Regions from separate parts of the Actinomadura sp. NAK00032 genome, predicted to be linked through region 1. Evidence: riboswitches for the same ligand, from Rfam matches in the RefSeq annotation. Region 1 holds a riboswitch; each other region holds the start of a gene.
What was found. A riboswitch is a leader RNA that binds a small molecule or an ion and turns the genes downstream of it on or off. The one in region 1 is predicted to bind thiamine pyrophosphate.

Region 1 (6,814 bases):
GGACGACGTTCAGGTCCAGCTCGGCGTTCAGGTCGGCGACGATGTCGTTCAGCCGCCGGACGAGCCGGGCCCGCTCGGTCATGTGGTGCTGGACGATCTCGTCCTCCTCGACCGGGTGGTACACCCCCACCCAGCCGAGCAGCGTGCCGCTCGGGTCCTGCAGCAGGCTGGTGTCGATGCGCACGTCGATGAGGCGGCCGTCGCGGTGGAAGCGGCGGGTGGCGATCGAGATCTGCCCGCTGTCGCCCGGCCCGGCGGGCCGGGTGAGCAGCCGCTCCTGGACGGCGTTGTGCTCGGCCTTCAGCTCGTGCGGGACGATCGGCGGGACGCGCCCGATCATCTCCGCGGCGCTCCAGCCGAACATGCGCTCGGCCGCCGGGTTCCACACCGTGACCCGGTGCCGCTGGTCCACCGCCACGATCGCGTCGGCGGCGCTCTCGATGACGGCCCGCGCGATCGGATCGTGGACGTGTTCGTACACGTCTGTCATCGTGCCACCGGACTCCGGCGCGGCGCCGGGTAACTTGCATCGAAAATTGCCAGGGGAACCTTACCTTCTGGTAAGGCTACCGCCTGGTAAGCCTCCCGATGATGAGCGCGGCCGCACCCGCGACCAGGAACGACAGCAGCGAGGCGCTCATCCAGCTCTGCGGCGTGAAGTGCACCGCCTCCTGGACGTCCCGCCAGAAGTCCGCCCAGTGCTCGACCGTGCCCGGGTTGATCAGCTGGTAGGCCGCGAACCCGACCGCCCAGGCCGCGATCATCCCCCAGCGGGACGGCGCCCGCCGCGACACGTCCCACCCGTCCAGCCCGGCCTCCTTGCCGCCCGCGGCCCGGCGGCGGCCGAGGAAGAAGTCGGCGGCGAGGACGCCCAGCATCGGCACGAACACCGATCCGATCAGCGTCAGGAAGCCCGCGTAGTCGCCGATGTCCAGCACCAGTGCGAGGACGGTGACGCCGGCGCCGAGCGTGACGCTCAGCACCCGGCGGTCGGCGCGCGGGAACAGGTTCTGGATCGACACGGCGGTGGAGTAGGTGTCGGCGAACGACTGGTCCGCCTCCCGCAGCACGAAGATCGCGAAGAAGACCACGCCGAGCGTGGCGCCGAGGAACGGGTCGAAGATCCTGGTGCTGTCGCCCGCGACCAGCGCGAGCGCCAGCAGGCCGAGGACGTAGGCGATGATCTGCGTGACCGAGTAGCCGACGGACGCCGCGCCGAACGCCGCCCGCTCCGTCCGCGAGTGCCGGGTGTAGTCGGCGGCGACCGGCACCCACGAGATCGACACCGCGAGCGCGGCGTCCGCGCCGATCCAGAAGCCGCCCCACGAGCCCTCCGACAGGTCGGGCAGCGGCTGCCGGACGAGCTCCACGTAGAAGTAGACCAGCGCGATGCCCACCGCGACGGTCACGTACCGGCGCAGCAGCCGCACCGAGCCGAGCGGCCACACCGTCAGCACGGTCGTGATCGCGCCGGCGGCGACGACGTAGCCCCAGCGCGGCACGCCGTCCCACAGCTCGCGGGCCGCGTCCGCGATGACGATCAGCTCGAACGTCCCCCAGCCGATGAGCTGCGCGATGTTCAGGATCGTCGGCGCGTACGACAGCCGGGCGCCGAACAGGCCGCGCAGCAGCACCATCGCGGGCTGCCCGGTGCGGGCGCCGGGGACGGCGGCGAGGCCGAGCATCAGCCCGCCGAGCGCCGTCCCGACGGCCATCGCGACGATGCCCGCCATGATGGAGATGGTCGGCTTGCCGTCCGCGTCCGGCGCCAGGACGGTGTAGGCGCCGGAGAAGGCCAGGAGGCTGACGCCCAGGTTGGCCCAGAAGGCGCTCTGGTCCCAGAACCCGAGGACCTTGGGGGCGGGCTCATCGAGGGTGAAGGGGGCCTCATCGGCGGGCCGCTTGCCCTCAGGGCGCCGTTCGACGTCGGACGTCACGGGACACACTCCCTACGCCGGCATTACCCGGACAGGTTCATGCGGTCGGCGGCGCCCTGCTGGCCGCCCTCTCAGCCCGGCTTGTGGCCCGAGCTCCCGCGGTTATCGGTCAGACCTGATCGTACAACCGCCCGTCGTCCCCCAGAAGGGGGCATACGGTACGGATCACGCGACGAACGGCGGACCGTCGCCCGCGCCCTCCATGGGACGCCCGGCCTCCGCCCAGCCCTTCATCCCGCCGTCGACGTTCTTCGCCAGCCAGCCCGCCTGGTTGAGCGCCACCGTCACCTGCGCCGACCGCGCCCCGGACCGGCAGATCACGAAGACCTCCCGGTCGCGCGGCACCTCCCCGGCCCGGTCGCCCAGCTGCCGCATCGGAATGTGGACCGCCTCGGGCGCGTGCCCGGCGTCCCACTCGTCCTGCTCCCGGACGTCCAGCAGGTAGCCGTCCTGCGGGACGTCGGCGGCGCCGACCGCCGGCACGTCTTCCCCGAAATTCATCACACCCCCATGGAACCGCGCGAACCGGCCCCGCGTCGAATCACGCATGCGGTATCGGACGCTCCTGTTCGCCGCGCCGGGCGTGGCCATGCTCCTGACCCTGGCCGCCTGCGGTGACGAACAGGCCAACGGAAATCCCGCCGCGGAGCCTTCGGGCGCCACGTCCGTGCAGCCTTCCGGCACCCCGGCGGACACGCTCACCATCACCGTCAAGGCCTCCGCGGAGGCCCCCGCCAAGACCTGGACGCTGACCTGCGATCCTCCAGGCGGTACCCATCCGAAGGCCGCCGACGCGTGCGCGGCCCTGACCAAGGCCAAGGAACCCTTCAAGCCCGTCCCGAAGGACCAGATGTGCACCAAGATCTACGGCGGCCCTGAGATCGCCACGGTCAAGGGCAGCTGGCAGGACGAGAACATCGACACCAAGTTCACCCGCCAGGACGGCTGCCAGCTCCACCGCTGGACGCAAGTGGCCCCCGTCTTCGGCAACGTCCCCAAGGTCCGCTGAACCAGCCCTCCCCGTTCCGGCTAGGTTCTCCGGCATCCGCCACACGTCAGGCCCCGGCACCCGCCGGGGCCTGACTCGTGACTTGCACAGAACCTCAAGTTGCTCACATCAGGCAAGTCTGGGCCAAGGCAAACTTGCCTGAATCGGCAACTTGCGTGATTGAAGAAAGTTGGCCCTTCAGGCAAGTTTGCTTGGATGTGTTGGATCCCACGTGTCAGGATGGCAAGGTGAGCCTCGACAACGACTTGACTCCGGACTCGCTCCTTGAGCAGGGGCTGACAGTCTTGCGCGACCTTCTCGGCTCCGGCTGGCAGGTCACCGTCCAGCCGCACACGCAGGAGGCCCGGGGGGACCGGCCCCTGGACGCCTTGGTCGAAGTGAAGGCGGACGGCGACAGCGTCCTGACGCAGTTGATGATCGATGTGAAGACGAGCGTTTCGGCCCGCATGGTAGAGGAGCAGTTGCTGCCCAAGTGGAGCCTGCTGCGGCAAGTGAACCACTACACGAACCTTGTGGTGATCGCCCCCTGGATCTCACCGCGCGTCCAGGCGCTCCTACGCGAGTACGGCATCGGGTACATCGACCTGACCGGCAACGCGGCGCTGCGTATCACGCGACCGGCCATCGCCATCTTCACGCAAGGCGCGAGCCGCTCTCCGCACAGGACCGCCAAGAGCGGCAAGGTGACTCTGGCCGGGATCAAGGCTGGCCGACTTGTCCGGCTACTCGCTGATGTCGCCCCGCCCTACCGCGCCGCAGAGCTCGCCGGTACCGCCGGACTCAGCCTGCCTTATGTCTCACGGCTTCTCGACACCATGGCGGACCAGCTGCTGATCCGCCGCGAGGGCCGAACCATCACGTCTGTGGATTGGTCGCAACTTCTCCGCATCCGCGCCGAGAATTACCACCTTCTACGACATAACTCCTACGTAAGGATGGTCGCTCCGAACGGCATCGAGGCGGTGTTCGAGGCACTGCGCGCGCTTCCTGAGCAGCACAGGCGGCATATCACCCTAACAGGGCCATATGCCGCACGGACGGTGGCGCCGCTGGCTGTAGGCGGACAGTTGATGCTCTATCACCCCGCTGGTCCACCGCGCCTACCCGACGAGATCGGAGACGAACTCTCCCTGTTGCGGGTCGACAAGGGAGGCGATGTGCTTCTCCTACGAGCTCACGACCCGGTGGTCTTCGCGCGGACCGCGGACTACAACGGCGTCCGCAGGGTTGCTTTGAGCCAGCTTGCCGTGGATTGTCTCTCCGGTCCCGGCCGGATGCCCGCAGAGGGCGAAGCCGTCCTCGCCTACATGGCGGAAAACACCTCTCTGTGGCAGTTGGACCGACTGCCATCTTGATCAAGGTCTCCGGCTCTAGGCTCGAACGCCGACGACATCGGCCGACCAGCAAGGATATGGCCGGTTCAGAGAAGCGGAGGAGTCGGACATGGCCAAGGTCCCTGAGGGCCTCGACCGGAACCAGTTGGTTATCGCATCGCGGCGAGTCCTGCTCGACGGCCTCATCGCCCTTCGTCCGCACCTTGCAGCGTTCACCGTCGTCGGGGCCCAAGCCGTCTACTTGCGTACACCCGACGCCTCTTTGCAGAACGCTCCCTTCACCTCCGATGCCGATCTAAGCCTCGACCCCGCCGTACTGGATGATCAACCGCTCGTCGACGAAGCTCTGCGGACGGCGGGATTCACCCTGCTACAGGACGACCAGCCAGGTCTCTGGGCGCGCACCGAGCGGGTAGACGGCAAGGACGTCCCGATCGAACTGGACATCCTTGTAGGCAAGGAACTAGCAGACAAGATCGGAAGCAGAAGCGCCAAGATCCCTCCACACGGAAAAATGACTGCACGGTGGGTGCCCGGCCTGGAGGTCTGCGCCGTCAACCGCTCCCCAGTGGTCATCCGCAGTCTCGACCCGGCCGACGAGCGCAGCGTGACGGCCAACGTGGCCGGCCCCGCGGCTCTCCTGGTCGCCAAGGCTTACAAGATCGCTGAACGTCACGCCCAGGCCCACACCCATCCGGACCGCCTCACCAACAAGGACGCAGGCGATGTCTACCGGATCATGGCCACTGTTCCCGTCCGGGAAGTAGCCGAGACCTTTACTGCCCTCGTCCGGGACCCTCGGGTAGGGGTGATCGCTTCCGAGGGATTCACACTTCTCCGCCAGTACTTCGGCGGTGCCGCCACACCTGGCGTCAACATGGCCGTCGACGCGCACACCGGCGATGTTCCAGAAGAGACAATCCGCCTCACGGCTCCCGCCTACGTCGACCGCTTGGCAAGGGAACTGCCTCGTCTGTGAACGTCAGGACCAGGCCCCGACCACTGCCCTGGATCGTAGTCCCTGGACACTGCCGTACCGGCCGGCCGTTTTGCGGCCACCGTGTGCCCGACCATTGGGCCTCGTCACTGAGAGGTACCGTGCGTGCATGGACGAGGACAAGTTCTGGGCGGTGATCGAGGAGTGCCGCGCCGACAGCGGCGGCGACCTCGCAGCGTTGGTCAACTCCCTGGAGCGAAGCCTGTCGATGCTTCCCGCCGATGAGGCGGCCGCTTTCTTCGATCGTTGGCAGGCGGTCGGCGAGCGGGCGCGGCGTTGGCTGGTGTGGGACGCAGCCTGCGTGCTACTGAGTTGGACGATCGACGACTCGTTCGCCGATTTCCGGGCGTGGCTGATCACTCGCGGTCGTGCGGCGTTCAAGGCCGTCGTCGATGATCCGGACAACCTTGCGGACCTCGCGGGTGAGCTACTGGCAACTGCCTGGGCCGTGGCCGAGCAACTCGATGGGGTTGTGGGCTGGGCGGCTTCTGCGGCCAAGGGAGTCGAGCATCCCGCCGAGATCCGGCATGTGGCCGAGCCGGGAATCCGTCTCGGGGAAGAGCGGCTCGATCTTGATGACGCGATGGCGGTACGCGCCCGGCTTCCGCGCGTCTGGGACGCACGTCACCTGGTCTGATCGAGCCTCTGGCCGCTCTTCACACGGGTCATGAACTCCCGCCAGGCGGATGATGTGAACGCCAGCTTGGGTCCGTCAGGATCGGCGGAGTCACGGACGGCGATGAGCCCGGTCATGGCGGTGAGTTCGACGCACTCGTTGCCTGTCGCAGTGCTCTTGGAACTCTTCCGCCAGACCGCGGTGGGCGAGTCTGCGGAGGGATGCATGGGGTCAGGTTATCTACAGGTCTGCGGCTATTGCGGCGATAAGGGCCGCGCTCTGCTCCTCGCCAAGCGCAGCGCCCCAGATGGCGTCGAACGCGGCGTTGCAGCGGGCGACATGGTCGGCACCTTCGATGTAGACGTTGCCGTAGATGCCTTCGGAGTAGCCGATGTCGGGATCCAGCGGGTCGGCGTAGCCAAGTATGACGAAGGAGCCTTCGGCTCCGGCGTGGGCACCGACCGTGTAGGGAAGAGCGCGGACGTCGATGTTGGAGCGCTGGGCGGCACGGTTGAGTTCGGTGAGTTGGTCGCGCATCACCTGCGGGCCGCCGATGAGTTGCCGGAGCGCTGATTCGGCGAGGACGGTTCTGAGAGTGGGTGCATCCGGGCGGCTGAGCAGTGTCTTGCGTGCCATGCGGGCGTGGAGCCGTTTGTTGACCTCGTCTGGGTCGTCGGGGATGCCGGCGGAGATGATGGCCCGTGCGTAGTCCTCGGTCTGGAGGAGCCCGGGGACGAGTTGGACGTGGTAGGTGCGGATCTCTGATGCTTCGTCTTCGAGGCTGACGTATCCGCCGGTGAACACGCCGGAGTAGGCGGTCCACCAGCCGCGTCGGCCCGCGTCGCGTGCCAGTTGGATGAGTGCGGCGTGGACGAAGTCTTCGGTGCCGTAGAGGTCGAGGATGCGCTCCACGTCCGCCGC
Region 2 (6,814 bases), 3.1 Mb from region 1:
CACCAAGGTCACGCTCGCGCCGGGGCAGAGCACCACGGTGACGTTCCCGCTGTCCGCGCGGTCGTTCTCCTACTGGAACGAGGAGGCGAAGGCGTGGAAGGTCGCGGACGGCTGCTACCAGGTCATGGTCGGCGCGTCGTCCCGCCAGATCACCCAGAAGGGGGCATTGGGGACATGTGGGTAGCAGTAAAGATCTCGGTTCGGCTGCCGTGCGGAGCCGTGGCGCGGTACAAATAGGGAAATCTTCGTCCGTCCCCGCCGAGTCGGAGTCTTCCTGTGCCGCACGACACCTCCCGCGGGAGGACGAACGCCCACCCCGCGCGTCCCACCGCCGCCCGGACCGGGCGACCCGGCCGCGCGACCAAGCCGCGCCCGGCCCCGCCCACCGCCAAGCAGCCCGCCAAGCAGGCCGCCCAGCAGGCCGTGGCCAAGCCCGCGGGCGCCAAGCAGGGACGCGTGGGCCAGGCCCACGCGGGCCAGGCGCGCCCGACCGCCGCGTCCCGGCCCGCGCAGGACCGCGGGCCCGGCACGCCGCTCGGCCCGGACGACCCGCGCCGCCTCGCCGGCTACACGCTGCTCGCCCGGCTGGGCGAGGGCGGCCAGGGCGTCGTCTACCTCGGCCGCGACCGTGAGGGCGGGCTCGTCACCGTCAAGCTGCTGCGCGGCGGCGTGGCGGCCGGGCAGCGGGCGCGCAGCCGCTTCGTCAAGGAGGCGGAGGCGGCGCTGCAGGTGTCCGGGCGGCACACAGCGCGCGTCCTGGACGCCGACATGACCGGCGACCGCCCCTACATCGTCAGCGAGTACGTCGAGGGCCCGTCGCTGCAGCAGGTCGTCGCCGACCGGGGCCCGCTGCCCGCCCCGCAGCTGCGCAAGGCCGCGCTGCGGACGGCGGCGGCGCTGGCCGCGATCCACCGCGCCGGGATCGTGCACCGCGACTTCAAGCCCGGCAACGTGCTGCTCGGCCCGGACGGCGCCAAGGTCATCGACTTCGGCATCGCCCGCACCACCGACGCCCTCGGGCCCGCCACGCCGCTGACCACCGGCCCGGTCGGCACACCCGCCTACATGGCGCCCGAGCAGATCGAGGACGAGCCGGTCGGGCCGCCCGCCGACGTGTTCGCCTGGGGCGCCGCGATGGTGTTCGCCGCGACCGGGCGGCCGCCGTTCGGCACCGGGCCGAGCGCCGCCGTGATGCGGCGCGTCACCACCCGGCCGCCGGACCTCGGCGACATGCGCGGCCCGCTGCGCGACCTCGCCGCCCGCTGCCTGGACAAGAACCCGGCGGCGCGGCCGACCGCGCCGCAGCTCGTCCGGGCGCTGCGGGAGGGCCGCACGCCCGCGCCGAAGCCGCGCCCGAAGCGCATCCCGCGCTACCGCTGGCGGATGATGGTCGCGCTCGGCGCCGTCGTCATCGCCGGGTTCGCGCTCGGCATGATGTTCTGAGCCGGCGCGTCACCCGTCCGGGCGGGCGCTACCAGTGCGGCGGGCGCTCCTCCAGCAGGCGGGAGTCATCGTCGCCGCCGCCGCGCCACTCGCCCCAGCCGACGTCGGTGTCGTCGGACGTCTGGTCGGGCAGGATCGGCGGGTCGTCGTCCAGTTCGACGGTGCGGTCGTCGTCGGGTCCCAGGGTCATGATCCCCATTGTCGGTGATCGTCCCGCCGTCCCGCACCGTGATCCGGGTCAAACCCGGGCCCAGGGAACGCTCAGGCCGCGAGCCGGCGCGCGAACTGCGCGGCGGCGGCGCCGGGGTCGTCCGCCTCGGTGATCGCCCGGACCACGACGACGCGGGCCGCGCCCGCGGCCAGCACCGTGTCGAGGGTGCCGAGGTCGATGCCGCCGATCGCGAACCAGGGCCGCGCCGGCCGCTGCGCCGCCACGTACTCCAGCAGCTTCGGGCCGGGCGCGGGGCGGCCGGGCTTGGTCGGCGTGGGCCACACCGGGCCCGCGCAGAAGTAGTCGGCGCCGGGCTCGGCGGCCGCCGCCGACGCCTGCTCGCCGGAGTGCGTGGACCGGCCGATCAGCACGTCGCCGCCGACGATCTCGCGGGCGGCGGGCACCGGCAGGTCGTCCTGGCCGAGGTGCAGCACGTCCGCGCGGACGGCGTGCGCCACGTCGGCCCGGTCGTTGACGGCGAGGAGCGCGCCGTGCCGGTCGCAGGCCGCCCGGAAGACCTCCAGGTGGGCCATCTCCCGCCGGGCCTCCAGGCCCTTCTGGCGGAGCTGGACGATGTCGACGCCGTTCGCGAGGACGGCGTCCAGGAACTCCGGCAGGTCGCCCTGCCGCTCCCGCGCGTCGGTGCACAGGTAGAGGCGGGCCCGGCCGAGCCGGGCGCGCAGCGCGACGGCGCGTTCGGAGGGGAGATGCCTGGACACGGCCGGGGCACGTCCTTTCACGGGTTCGGATCATGCTGGATCGCGGGGCCGCGCGGCGGTGCTCCCGCCGCACGACCCCGCGATCGTGTCATGTGCGTGTTCCTGCGGTGCCGCCGGGGTTAGAAGGCGAGGGCCTGGGCGCGGCGGCGGACCTCGGTCCCCCGGTTCTCGCTGAGCGCGTCCACCGGCGTGCCGGGCAGCGTGTCGTCGGCGGTGAACAGCCAGCGGATCGTCTCGACGTCGTCGAACCCGGCGTCCGACAGCAGCGTCAGCGTGCCGGGCAGGCCCTTGATGACCTGGCCGTCCTGGATGAACGCCGCGGGCACCATCGGCTGCCCCTCCCGGCGCACCGCGAGGATGCGGTGCTCGTGGATGAGCTGCTTGATCCGGTTGGGCCGGATCCCGAGCCGTTCGGCGGTCTCGCGGAGGGTGAGCCAGTCGCCGGCGAGGGCGTCGGTCCGGGGGTCGAGTGCGCTGTCAACGGTTGCGTGCATCTGCGTCACGCCCCCTTGCTACCACGCCTTCGGAAGCCTCAAACCCTCTGGACAGCCGTTACCCTCCGCCGCCGATCGCTATCCGCGAACGGCCTGCCGGACGGGCACGTCCGGGTCGGCGATCGCCGCCGGGTCCACCGGCGTCCCGGCGGCGATCACCCGCCGCGCCTGCACCAGGTCGCGGGGCCGGTCGACGGTGAGGATCGCGTCGAGGCGGTCGCCGGTCAGCCACACCGCCGCCCACTTGCGGCCGGCCGGGTCGCCGCGGTGGACGAGCCGCTCGGACGCGGCGTGGCTGCCCGCGTACTGCACCATGCGGCCGAACTGCTCGGACCAGAAGTAGGGGGCGGCGTCGTAGCGCGCGTCCGCGCCCAGCAGGGCCGCCGCGGCGGTCTCGGGGGCGTTGAGGGCGGTGTCCCAGTGCTCGACGAGGAGCCGCCGGCCGTAGCGCTCCGACCACCAGGCGGCGCAGTCGCCGACCGCCACGATGTCCGGGCGGAGCGCTCCGGGCTCCTCCTCGCCCTGGTAGACGCGGAACGAGCCGTCGGTGACCACGCCGCGCTCGACCAGCAGCCCGGAGCCGTCCAGCCAGGACACGTCCGGGCGGACGCCGACGCCGACCACGACCTCGTCGGCCTCGATCCGGCCGCCGCCGGCGAGGGCGAGGCCGCCCCGCTCGACCTCGGCGACCTTCACCCCGGTGCGCAGTTCGACGCCGGCCTCGGCGTACCAGGGGGCGGTCAGCGCGCCGATCTCGGGCCCGATCGCGTTGGCGAGGGGCGTGTCGGCCGCCTCCACGACGGTGACGCGGCAGCCCTTCTTCGCGGCGGTGGTCGCGACTTCGGCACCGATCCAGCCCGCGCCGACGATCACGATCCGGGCGCCCCCGGTCAGCCGGGACCGCAGGTCGCGGGAGTCGCCGATGGTCCGCAGCACGTGCTGGCGGCCCTCCCCCGGCAGCGTGACGGGGGTGGCGCCGGTCGCGATGACCAGTCCGTCGAACGGCAGGTCGCCGGCGGTGGTGGCGAGCACGCCGCCGCGCCCCGGCGCGGCGGGCCGCAGCGCGGTCGCGCGCTCGCCGAGCAGCAGCTCGCAGCGCAGCGCCGCCCAGTCGGCGTCGACCGTCGTGTCGTCGGAGTCGCCCGCGAGGACGGCCTTCGACAGCGGCGGCCGGTCGTACGGCCGCTCGCGCTCGGCCGACACGAGCGTCAGCGCGCCCTCGTACCCCTTGCTGCGCAGGGCTTCCACGGCGCGCACGCCGGCCAGCCCGCCACCCACGACGATGACCCTGTCCATGAAGGGCAGCCTAATGCGCCGCCGATTTCGGGTGGACACCTGTCCAGGAGTTGGACGGCGCGATCGAGGTCGTAAGGTAGGGATCAGGTAAAACATCACAGAGCGCGGGAGTCCGGTGCGACCGGGCTGAGAGGGCGGCTGACCGGGCCGCCGACCGCCGGACCTGATCCGGATCATGCCGGCGAAGGGAGCGCGCATGCAGATCGTGATCGTCGGGGCGGGCGTCATCGGCCTCGCCACCGCCTGGCGGACCGCCGCGGCGGGAGGCGGCGGGGTCACCCTGGTCGACCCGTCCCCCGCGAGCGGCGCCTCGTCGGTGGCGGCGGGCATGCTCACCCCGGTCAGCGAGCTGACCTACGGCGAGGAGCCGCTGCTGCGGCTCGGCCTCGCCTCCCGCGACCGCTACGGCGCCTTCGTCGCCGAGCTGGAGGAGCTGACCGGCCTCGGCACCGGCCACCGCACGGACGGGCTGCTGCAGGTCGCGTTCGACGCCGACGACCTGAAGTACCTCGACGACCTGCGCCGCTTCCAGGAGAGCCTCGGCATCCCCGCCGAGGCGCTGACCGGCCGGGAGAGCCGGCGGGCGGAGCCGATGCTCGCGCCCGGCGTGCGCGGCGGGCTGCTGGCCCCCGCCGACGGCTCGATCGACCCGCGCCGCCTCACCGCGGCCCTGCTCGCCGCGTGCGAGCGGACCGGCGTCCACCTCGTCCGCGAGCGGGCCGCCCGGATCGTCGTCGAAGGCGGCGCGGCGGCCGGCGTCGGGCTGGACGACGGGACGGTGCTGCGCGCGGACAGGGTGCTGCTCGCCGCCGGGCCGTGGTCGGGCGACCTGGAGGGGCTGCCGCCCGGGAGCGTGCCGCCCGTCCGCCCGGTGAAGGGCCAGGTGATCCGGCTCCGCACCCGGGTTCCGTTCCTGCGCCGCACGATCCGCGGCCTGGTGAAGGGCTCGTCGGTCTACCTGGTGCCGCGCGCGGACGGCGAGATCGTCCTCGGCGCCACCCAGGAGGAGCTGGGCTTCGACACGCGGGTCACCGCGGGCGGGCTGTGGGAGCTGCTGCGCGACGCCCGCGAGCTGCTGCCCGGCATCACCGAGCTGGAGTTCGCCGAGGTCACCGCCGGGCTGCGCCCCGGCTCCCCGGACAACGCGCCGCTGATGGGGCCGTCCGCGCTGCCCGGCCTGCTGCTCGGCACCGGGCACTTCCGCAACGGCGTCCTGCTGGCGCCGGTGAGCGCCGACATCCTGTCCGCGATGCTGCTGGACCGTCCCGTCCCCGAGGTCGCGGGGCCGTTCGCCCCGGGCCGCTTCTGCGAGGTGCAGGCATGAAGGTGACCGTCAACGGCGAGCCGCGCGAGCTGGCCGAGGCCGCGAGCGTGGCCGAGGCGGTCGCGTCCGTGACCGCCGCGCGGACCGGTGTGGCCGCCGCGCTGAACGACGAGGTCGTCCGCCGCTCCGCGTGGGAGACCACGCCACTGAGCGACGGCGACCGTTTGGAAGTGCTGACCGCCGTGCAAGGAGGCTGAGGTGGAGAAGGACGCACTGGTCATCGCCGGGGAGGAACTGGACTCGCGGCTGATCATGGGGACCGGCGGGGCGCCGAGCATGCATGTGCTGCGGGAGGCGCTGACCGCGTCCGGGACGGCGCTGACCACGGTCGCGATGCGGCGGGTCGACCCGTCGGCGCGCGGCTCGGTGCTGGACGTCCTCAAGGAGTGCGGCATCCGGGTGCTGCCGAACACGGCGGGCTGCTTCACCGCCGGGGAGGCCGTGCTCACCGCCAAGCTCGCCCGCGAGGCGCTCGGCACGGACTGGGTCAAGCTGGAGGTGATCGCCGACGAGCGCACGCTGCTGCCCGACCCGATCGAGCTGGTGGAGGCCGCCGAGCAGCTCGTCGACGACGGCTTCACCGTGCTGCCGTACACCAGCGATGATCCGGTGCTGGCGCACCGGCTGGAGCAGCTCGGCTGCGCCGCGGTGATGCCGCTCGGCTCCCCGATCGGGTCGGGCCTCGGCATCCGCAACCCGCACAACATCGAGCTGATCGTCGAGCGGGCGGGCGTCCCGGTGATCCTGGACGCCGGGCTCGGCACCGCCTCCGACGCCGCGCTCGCCATGGAGCTGGGCTGCGACGCCGTGCTGCTCGCGACCGCGGTCACCCGCGCCCAGGACCCGGCCCGGATGGCCGCGGCGATGCGGCACGGGGTCGAGGCGGGGCGGCTCGCCCGGCTGGCCGGGCGCATCCCGCGGCGCCGCTACGCGCAGGCGTCCTCGCCGTTCGAGGGGCTCGCGACCTCGTAGCAACGCTAAAGCATCGCCTATAGAATTATTCGCTGGACCTGAAACCTGCGCCTTACCAGACTGGGTTCGCTCACCCCGGACATGTCGCAACCTGGCATGTCATTTCGGTGTTCATGGAAACGACCCATACCTAAGGTGCGTGACATGCAGCAGGAGAACACGGGTCGCGTCGACAAGCGCGCGGTCGCCGCCGCCACGGTCACGGTCGTGCTGTGGGCGTCCGCATTCGTCTCGATCCGCAGCGCCGGCGCCGAGTACGGGCCCGGCGCGCTCGCCCTCGGCCGCCTCCTGTCGGGGACGGTCGTCCTCGGCGTGCTCTGGGCGATCCGGCGCGAGGGACTCCCGCCCCGGGCGG
Region 3 (6,814 bases), 4.3 Mb from region 1:
TGATGGGGAACGGCCCGAAGTCGACGTCGTCGTTGTTCACCGGGACCAGCGGGTACGTCTTCCCGTCGAGCGGGTTGCGCCACTGCCTCAGCACCTTCGCCGGGTCCTGCGGGTCGGTGTAGAAGACGACCTCGCGGCTCAGCTGGTACAGCTTGTTCGTGCCGGGCTCGCGGTAGAGGCGCCGGATGTTGTAGCCCTCGAACCCGAACAGCCGCGTCCCGTGCCGCAGGCGCGGCGCCAGGGCGTCGCCCGGCACGTCGGCGTACACGTACCCGGAGATCCGGTACAGCATGTCCCGGCCGTCCGGCCGCCCGAGGACCTGCAGCTGGAGGCGGGTGTCGCGATCCTCGACCTGCGCGTACAGCGGCCCGGGGGCCGACGGCCCGGAGACGGGCCGGGCGGCCGCAGCCCCCGGTACCGACCACAGCAGGCAGGCGGCGGCCGCGCCGGTGAGCAGGGCCGTCAACGGTCGTCGCATGCGGACTCCTCGGTGGCTCGTGAGACGCAGATCACGCCATGCAAGCACCCCCAGACCCCGGCGTCACTCCCCGGCGGCGGGAGCCGGCCCCGGCGCGGCGCCCGCCCGGGGGCTTACGATCGCCGGATGGGCGGCGTCTACGCGATCAGCGACCTGCATGTGGGATTCCCCGAGAACCGCGCGTTCGTCGACGGGCTGCGGCCCGGGTCCGGGGACGACTGGCTGATCGTCGCCGGCGACGTCGCCGAGCGGTTCGCCGACATCGAGTGGACGCTCCGCACGCTGCGCGAGCGGTACGCCTGCGTGCTCTGGGTCCCCGGAAACCACGAGCTGTGGACGGTCAAGGACGACCCGGTGCGGCTGCGCGGGGAGGCCCGCTACCGGCGCATCGTCGACATGTGCCGCGGCCTCGGCGTGCTCACCCCCGAGGACCCGTACCCGGTCTGGGACGGCGAGGGCGGCCCCGTGACGATCGCGCCGCTGTTCCTGCTCTACGACTACACGTTCCGGCCGGACGGGGCGTCCACCAAGGAGGAGGCGCTCGAGATCGCGCACGAGGCGGGCGTCGTGTGCACCGACGAGGTCTACCTGCACCCCGACCCGCACCCGACGCGGGACGCCTGGTGCGACGCCCGGATCGCCTACACCGAGGAGCGCCTGGCGGCCCTGGAACCGGGGACGCGGACCGTGCTCGTCAACCACTGGCCGCTGATCCGCGAGCCCACCCGCGTCCTGTGGTACCCCGAGTTCGCGCAGTGGTGCGGCACCGAGCGCACCGCCGACTGGCACGCCAGGTTCGGCGCGGTGTCCGTCGTGTACGGGCACCTGCACATCCCCCGGACGATCTGGGCCGGCGGCGTCCCGCACATCGAGGTCTCGGTCGGCTACCCGCGCGAATGGCGCAGATGGAGCGGCGCTCCGCGCGGGCCGCGCCGGATCCTGCCCGTCCCGGAGACGGGCTGACCGGCGGGACCGGCTACGGCCGGCCGGGCGCCATGCCCGTGGCGGCGAGCGACAGCAGCCGCCCGGCGGCCTCCGGCTCCCGCTCGGTGGCCGCCGCGATCGCGCCGGTGAGCCACAGGACGTCGGCGAACGCCGCCTCCGCCGGCGCGTCCCCGGCCCGCTGCGCGCGAGCGAACAGCGCTTCGGCCGCCTCGCACATCGCCCGCCGGGAGGGCGCCGGCTCCGGCCGCCCGGCCGTCGGCGGCGCCTCGTCCCGCGATGCCGCCTCCTCCTTGAGCGCCGCCTCTTCCGTGAGCGCCGCCTCGTCCCGCAGCACCGCCTCGTCCCGCAGCACCGCCTCGTCCCGCAGTGACGCCACGGCCGCGGCGGCCAGCCCGCGGTAGGCCGCCACCTGCGCGGCGAACGCGTTCAGCCAGGTCAGCAGCGCCTCGCCGGGCGCGGGGGAGGCCAGCAGCTCGCGGGCCGCCGCGGCCAGCTCGGCGTAGCCGTCGGCGAGCAGCGCCTCCAGCAGGTGCCGGCGGGTCGGGAAGTGGCGGTAGAGCGTCCCGATGCCGACGCCGGCCTGCCGGGCGACGGCCTCCAGGGACGCCCCGGCCCCGTCGCGCTGGAAGATGTCGCGGGCCGCGGCGAGCAGCCGCGCCCGGTTGCGGCGCACGTCGGCGCGCATCGCGCGCGCGGGGGCCGTCGGCGTGTCGTCGCTGGTCACGTAGTCGTCGGTCCTTTCCCGGCGGGGACGGGCCTGCGGCGATTCGGGGGGATCCGCGGCTTTGGAACGGTCCCTCGATACTAGCCGCGCCGCGCACCCCGGGCCCCGCCGGGCCGCGCGGGCCCGGCGCGGAACCGTCCGCGCCGGGCCCGCGCCGACCTGCGCTTACGTCACGACGGACCGGGCGACAGGGGCAGCTGCACCCGCCCGCCGGCGGCCCGGAACTCCGCCGCCTTCTCGCGCATCCCCGCGGCCAGCGCGGCCTCGCCGTCCAGCCCGCGCTCGTCGGCGTACCGCCGCACGTCCCGGGTGATCTTCATCGAGCAGAAGTGCGGGCCGCACATCGCGCAGAAGTGCGCCGTCTTCGCCGGCGCCGCCGGCAGCGTCGCGTCGTGGAACGCGCGGGCGGTGTCCGGGTCCAGCGACAGGTTGAACTGGTCCTCCCAGCGGAAGTCGAACCGCGCGTCCGACAGCGCGTCGTCCCACGCCTGCGCCCCCGGATGCCCCTTGGCCAGGTCGGCGGCGTGCGCCGCGATCTTGTAGGCGATGACGCCGGCCTTGACGTCCTCGCGGTCCGGCAGCCCGAGGTGCTCCTTCGGGGTGACGTAGCAGAGCATCGCCGTGCCGTGCCAGCCGATCATCGCGGCGCCGATCGCCGAGGTGATGTGGTCGTAGCCGGGCGCGATGTCGGTGGTCAGCGGCCCGAGCGTGTAGAACGGCGCGCCGTCGCACCACTCCTGCTGCCGGTCCACGTTCTCCTTGATCTTGTGCATCGGGACGTGGCCGGGCCCCTCGTTCATCACCTGGTTGCCGTACTCCGCCGCGATCCGCGTCAGCTCGCCCTGCGTGCGCAGCTCGGCGAACTGCGCCTCGTCGTTGGCGTCGGCGATGGAGCCGGGGCGCAGCCCGTCCCCGAGCGACCAGGTGACGTCGTAGGCGGCGAAGATCTCGCACAGCTCCCGGAACCGGGTGTAGAGGAAGTTCTCCTCGTGGTGCGCCAGGCACCACGCCGCCATGATCGAACCGCCCCGCGACACGATCCCGGTCTTGCGGCGCGCCGTCAGCGGCACGTACCGCAGCAGCACCCCGGCGTGCACGGTCATGTAGTCCACGCCCTGCTCGGCCTGCTCGACCACCGTGTCGCGGAAGACCTCCCAGGTCAGCTCCGCCGGGTCGCCGCCGACCTTCTCGACCGCCTGGTACAGCGGGACGGTCCCGACCGGGACCGGCGAGTTCCGCAGGATCCACTCCCGCGTGGTGTGGATGTCCCTCCCGGTCGACAGGTCCATGATCGTGTCGGCGCCCCACCGGGTCGCCCACGTCATCTTCTCGACCTCGTCCTCGATGGACGACGCCACCGCCGAGTTGCCGATGTTGGCGTTCACCTTCACCAGGAAGTTCCGGCCGATGACCATCGGCTCGGCCTCCGGGTGGTTGACGTTCGCGGGCAGCACCGCCCGCCCGGCCGCCAGCTCGTCCCGGACGAACTCCGGCCGCACCCCCTCCCGCAGGGCCGCGAACTCCATCTCCGGCGTGATCTCGCCGCGCGCCGCGTACGCGCGCTGCGTCACCGCGCCGCCGGACGCGCGGCGCGGCCGCCGCGGCGGGACGTCCTCCCGGACGGGCGCCGCCTTGCGGCCGTCGTCCTCGGGCCGCACCGCCCGCCCCTCGTACGGGGCGGTGTCGCCGCGCTCGGCGATCCACGCCTCCCGCAGCGCGGGCAGCCCCCGGCGGACGTCCGTCCGCCGCGACGGATCGGTGTACGGCCCGGACGTGTCGTACAGGACGACGACATCGCCGTTGGTGAGCGGCACCTCCCGCATCGGGACCCGCACATCCGGGCGCGAGCCCTGCAGGTAGGTCTTGCGGGCAGCTGGAACCACACGTTGTGTCATGACGACCCGATCTCTCCCTACGCCGGCATTACCCGGTCAGGTTCATGCGGTCAGCGGCCGTCTCAGCCGCTATCTCAGCCCGGTTCGCCGGACCCCCGCGATCTGTCGCCACCGACGCTAACCCGGACCGCCCCCGTTGCCGCAACCGCGCCCGCCGGGGTAGAACGCGCCCGCGCGAACCCGGCCCGGCCGCGGCGGGGGCGGTGCGCAGTGATCGCGGGGGTCGGGGAAGATGGACGGGTGGTGACGCTGCCCCGGGTCAATGCGACGGTCACGGACGCCCTGCTCGCGATGGTGCTGGCGGCGGTCGCCTTGGCCGCGGCGGCGGTGTGGCCCGGCGTCCGGGAGCTGGACGCGCCCGGCGCGCTGCTGCTGGTCGCGGCGCACGCGCCGCTCGCGGTGATCAGGCGGTGGCCGGCGCCCGCGCTCGCGGCCCTGGTGGTCCTCGTGCTGCCCTACCACCTGGCGCAGTACCAGCACCACGCGCTGGTGCCCGCCGAGGTGGTCGCGCTGTTCGCCTACGCCGTGCTCGGGCGCCGGGTGCGGGTCGTCCTCAGCGTCGTCGCGTTCCTGCTGGCCGTGTGCGTGATCGGGATGGCGATGCGGGCGGGCGGCAGCTCGGTCCGCGAGCAGGTCGCGGTCATCGAGGCCGCGGTGTCGGTGGTGATCGCCGTCCAGGTCTGGCGGGTGCACCGGGCGCGGCTCGCGACCATCACCGAGCGCGCCGAGCGGGCCGAGCGCACCCGCGAGGAGGAGGCGCGGCGGCGGGTCGCCGAGGAGCGGCTGCGGATCGCCCGCGACCTGCACGACCTCCTCGCGCACAGCATCACGCTGATCGGCGTGCAGGCGGGCGCGGCGGCCCACCTGGTGCGCGGCGACCGGCCGCTCGACCGGGCGGAGCTGGCCGACGCGCTCGGCTCGATCGCGGCCACCTGCCGGGACGCCCGCACCGAGCTGCGCGGCACCCTGCAGGTCCTGCGCGGCACCGACGTGGGCCCCACCGGGACGCTGCCCGGCCCGGACGGCATCGCCGACCTCGTGCGGGCCGCGCGCGCCGGCGGCATCGACGTGGAGCTGTCGGACGGCGGCCTCGCGACCGCGCTGCCGCCGGAGGTCGGCGTCGCCGCGTACCGGATCGTCCAGGAGGCCCTGACCAACACTGTCAAGCACGCCGCCGCCGGGCGCGCCACGGTGACCCTGGAGCGGGACGCCCGCGGCCTCGCCGTCCGGGTCGCCGACGACGGCCGCGGGCCGTCCGGCGGCGCGCCGGAGGGGTTCGGCATCCTCGGGATGATCGAGCGGGCCCGCAGCGTCGGCGGCACGCTGGACGCGGGGCCGGGGGAGGGCGGCGGGTTCGTCGTCACGGCCCTCCTTCCGCTGGCGGACGTCGTCAGCCCGCGGTGACAGGCACCGGGCGATCCCTTACCGGTAGGGTCAGGATCAAGGGGACCAGGGGAGGCGAACGCGTCGGTGAGCACACTGCGAGAGGCCCCGCAGGACCGGATATTCACGGTGCCCAACGTCCTCAGCATGGCACGGCTGGTGGGCGTCCCGCTGTTCCTGTGGCTCGTCCTCGTCGAGGCGGACTGGTGGGCGCTCGGCGTGCTGGTGTTCGCCGGCCTGTCCGACTGGCTGGACGGCAAGCTGGCGCGGGCGCTGAACCAGACGAGCAGGCTCGGGATGGTGCTCGACCCCGCCGCCGACCGGCTCTACATCCTGGCCACGCTCGTCGGGCTCACGATCCGCGACATCATCCCGCTGTGGCTGGTGGTCGCGCTGGTCGCGCGGGAGTTCGCGATCCTGCCGATCGCGCCGATCATCCGGCGGCTCGGGTACGGCGGCACGCTGCCCGTCCACTTCATCGGCAAGGCGGGCACCATGTGCCTGCTGTACGCGTTCCCGCTGCTGCTGCTCGGCGACCACGACGGCGGCGCGGGGACGGCGGCGAAGGTCGCCGGATGGTCCTTCGCCATCTGGGGGACGGGCCTGTACTGGTGGGCCGCCGTCCTCTACTGGGCGCAGACGCGGCAACTGGTGCTGGCCGGCCGCGCCGCGCCCCCGGCCTCCGGAGCGGAGCCGGGGCCGGGCCCCGCGCCGGGCGGGGCCGGTCCGGGGGCGGAACCGGCGGCCGGCGACCAGAAGGGAGCTGAGACCCCCCGATGAAGGCCGTCGTGATGGCGGGAGGCGAGGGGACGCGGCTGCGTCCGATGACCGCCAACCAGCCCAAGCCGCTGCTGCCGCTCGTCAACCGGCCGATCATGGAGCACGTGCTCCGGCTGCTGAAGCGGCACGGGTTCAGCGAGACCGTCGTCACCGTGCAGTTCCTGGCCGCGCTGATCCGCAACTACTTCGGCGACGGCGAGGAGCTCGGCATGTCGCTGAGCTACGCCACGGAGGAGATCCCGCTCGGCACCGCCGGCAGCGTCAAGAACGCCGAGGAGGCGCTGCGCGACGACCGGTTCCTCGTCATCTCCGGGGACGCGCTCACCGACATCGACCTCACCGACATGGTGCGGTTCCACAAGGAGAACGACGCGCTCGTCACGATCGGCCTGAAGCGGGTCCCCAACCCCCTCGAGTTCGGCATCATCATCGTCGACGACGAGGGCCGGGTCCAGCGGTTCCTGGAGAAGCCCACCTGGGGCCAGGTGTTCTCCGACACCGTCAACACCGGCATCTACGTGATGGAGCCGGAGGTCCTCGAACACGTCGCGGAGGGCGAGTCCGTCGACTGGTCCGGGGACGTGTTCCCCGAGCTCCTCGCCGAGGGCG

Region 2: it holds a riboswitch for thiamine pyrophosphate, as region 1 does, so the genes downstream of both, thiO (glycine oxidase ThiO) here and HUT06_RS00820 (cytosine permease) in region 1, are expected to answer to the same signal.
Region 3: it holds a riboswitch for thiamine pyrophosphate, as region 1 does, so the genes downstream of both, thiC (phosphomethylpyrimidine synthase ThiC) here and HUT06_RS00820 (cytosine permease) in region 1, are expected to answer to the same signal.

What each region holds. Positions count from the first base shown of each region.
Region 1 covers NZ_CP054932.1:155,837-162,650, reverse strand. The annotation lists gene HUT06_RS00825 (PAS domain-containing protein) at 1-490, opposite strand, end outside; gene HUT06_RS00820 (cytosine permease) at 567-1,937, opposite strand; TPP riboswitch at 1,930-2,047, opposite strand; gene HUT06_RS00815 (rhodanese-like domain-containing protein) at 2,103-2,438, opposite strand; gene HUT06_RS00810 (SSI family serine proteinase inhibitor) at 2,485-2,946, shown strand; gene HUT06_RS00805 (hypothetical protein) at 3,174-4,301, shown strand; gene HUT06_RS00800 (hypothetical protein) at 4,390-5,259, shown strand; gene HUT06_RS00795 (DUF4240 domain-containing protein) at 5,387-5,914, shown strand; gene HUT06_RS00790 (DUF397 domain-containing protein) at 5,902-6,120, opposite strand; gene HUT06_RS00785 (helix-turn-helix transcriptional regulator) at 6,134-6,814, opposite strand, start outside.
Region 2 covers NZ_CP054932.1:3,206,077-3,212,890, reverse strand. The annotation lists gene HUT06_RS15085 (glycoside hydrolase family 3 C-terminal domain-containing protein) at 1-184, shown strand, start outside; gene HUT06_RS15080 (serine/threonine-protein kinase) at 277-1,443, shown strand; gene HUT06_RS15075 (hypothetical protein) at 1,472-1,633, opposite strand; gene thiE (thiamine phosphate synthase) at 1,705-2,373, opposite strand; gene HUT06_RS15065 (helix-turn-helix domain-containing protein) at 2,493-2,867, opposite strand; gene HUT06_RS15060 (NAD(P)/FAD-dependent oxidoreductase) at 2,946-4,163, opposite strand; TPP riboswitch at 4,258-4,370, shown strand; gene thiO (glycine oxidase ThiO) at 4,360-5,487, shown strand; gene thiS (sulfur carrier protein ThiS) at 5,484-5,684, shown strand; gene HUT06_RS15045 (thiazole synthase) at 5,686-6,459, shown strand; gene HUT06_RS15040 (DMT family transporter) at 6,604-6,814, shown strand, end outside.
Region 3 covers NZ_CP054932.1:4,423,760-4,430,573, forward strand. The annotation lists gene HUT06_RS20530 (DUF1838 family protein) at 1-478, opposite strand, end outside; gene HUT06_RS20535 (metallophosphoesterase) at 605-1,441, shown strand; gene HUT06_RS43875 (TetR/AcrR family transcriptional regulator) at 1,455-2,147, opposite strand; gene thiC (phosphomethylpyrimidine synthase ThiC) at 2,318-4,042, opposite strand; TPP riboswitch at 4,038-4,151, opposite strand; gene HUT06_RS20550 (sensor histidine kinase) at 4,286-5,446, shown strand; gene HUT06_RS20555 (CDP-alcohol phosphatidyltransferase family protein) at 5,513-6,205, shown strand; gene HUT06_RS20560 (mannose-1-phosphate guanyltransferase) at 6,202-6,814, shown strand, end outside.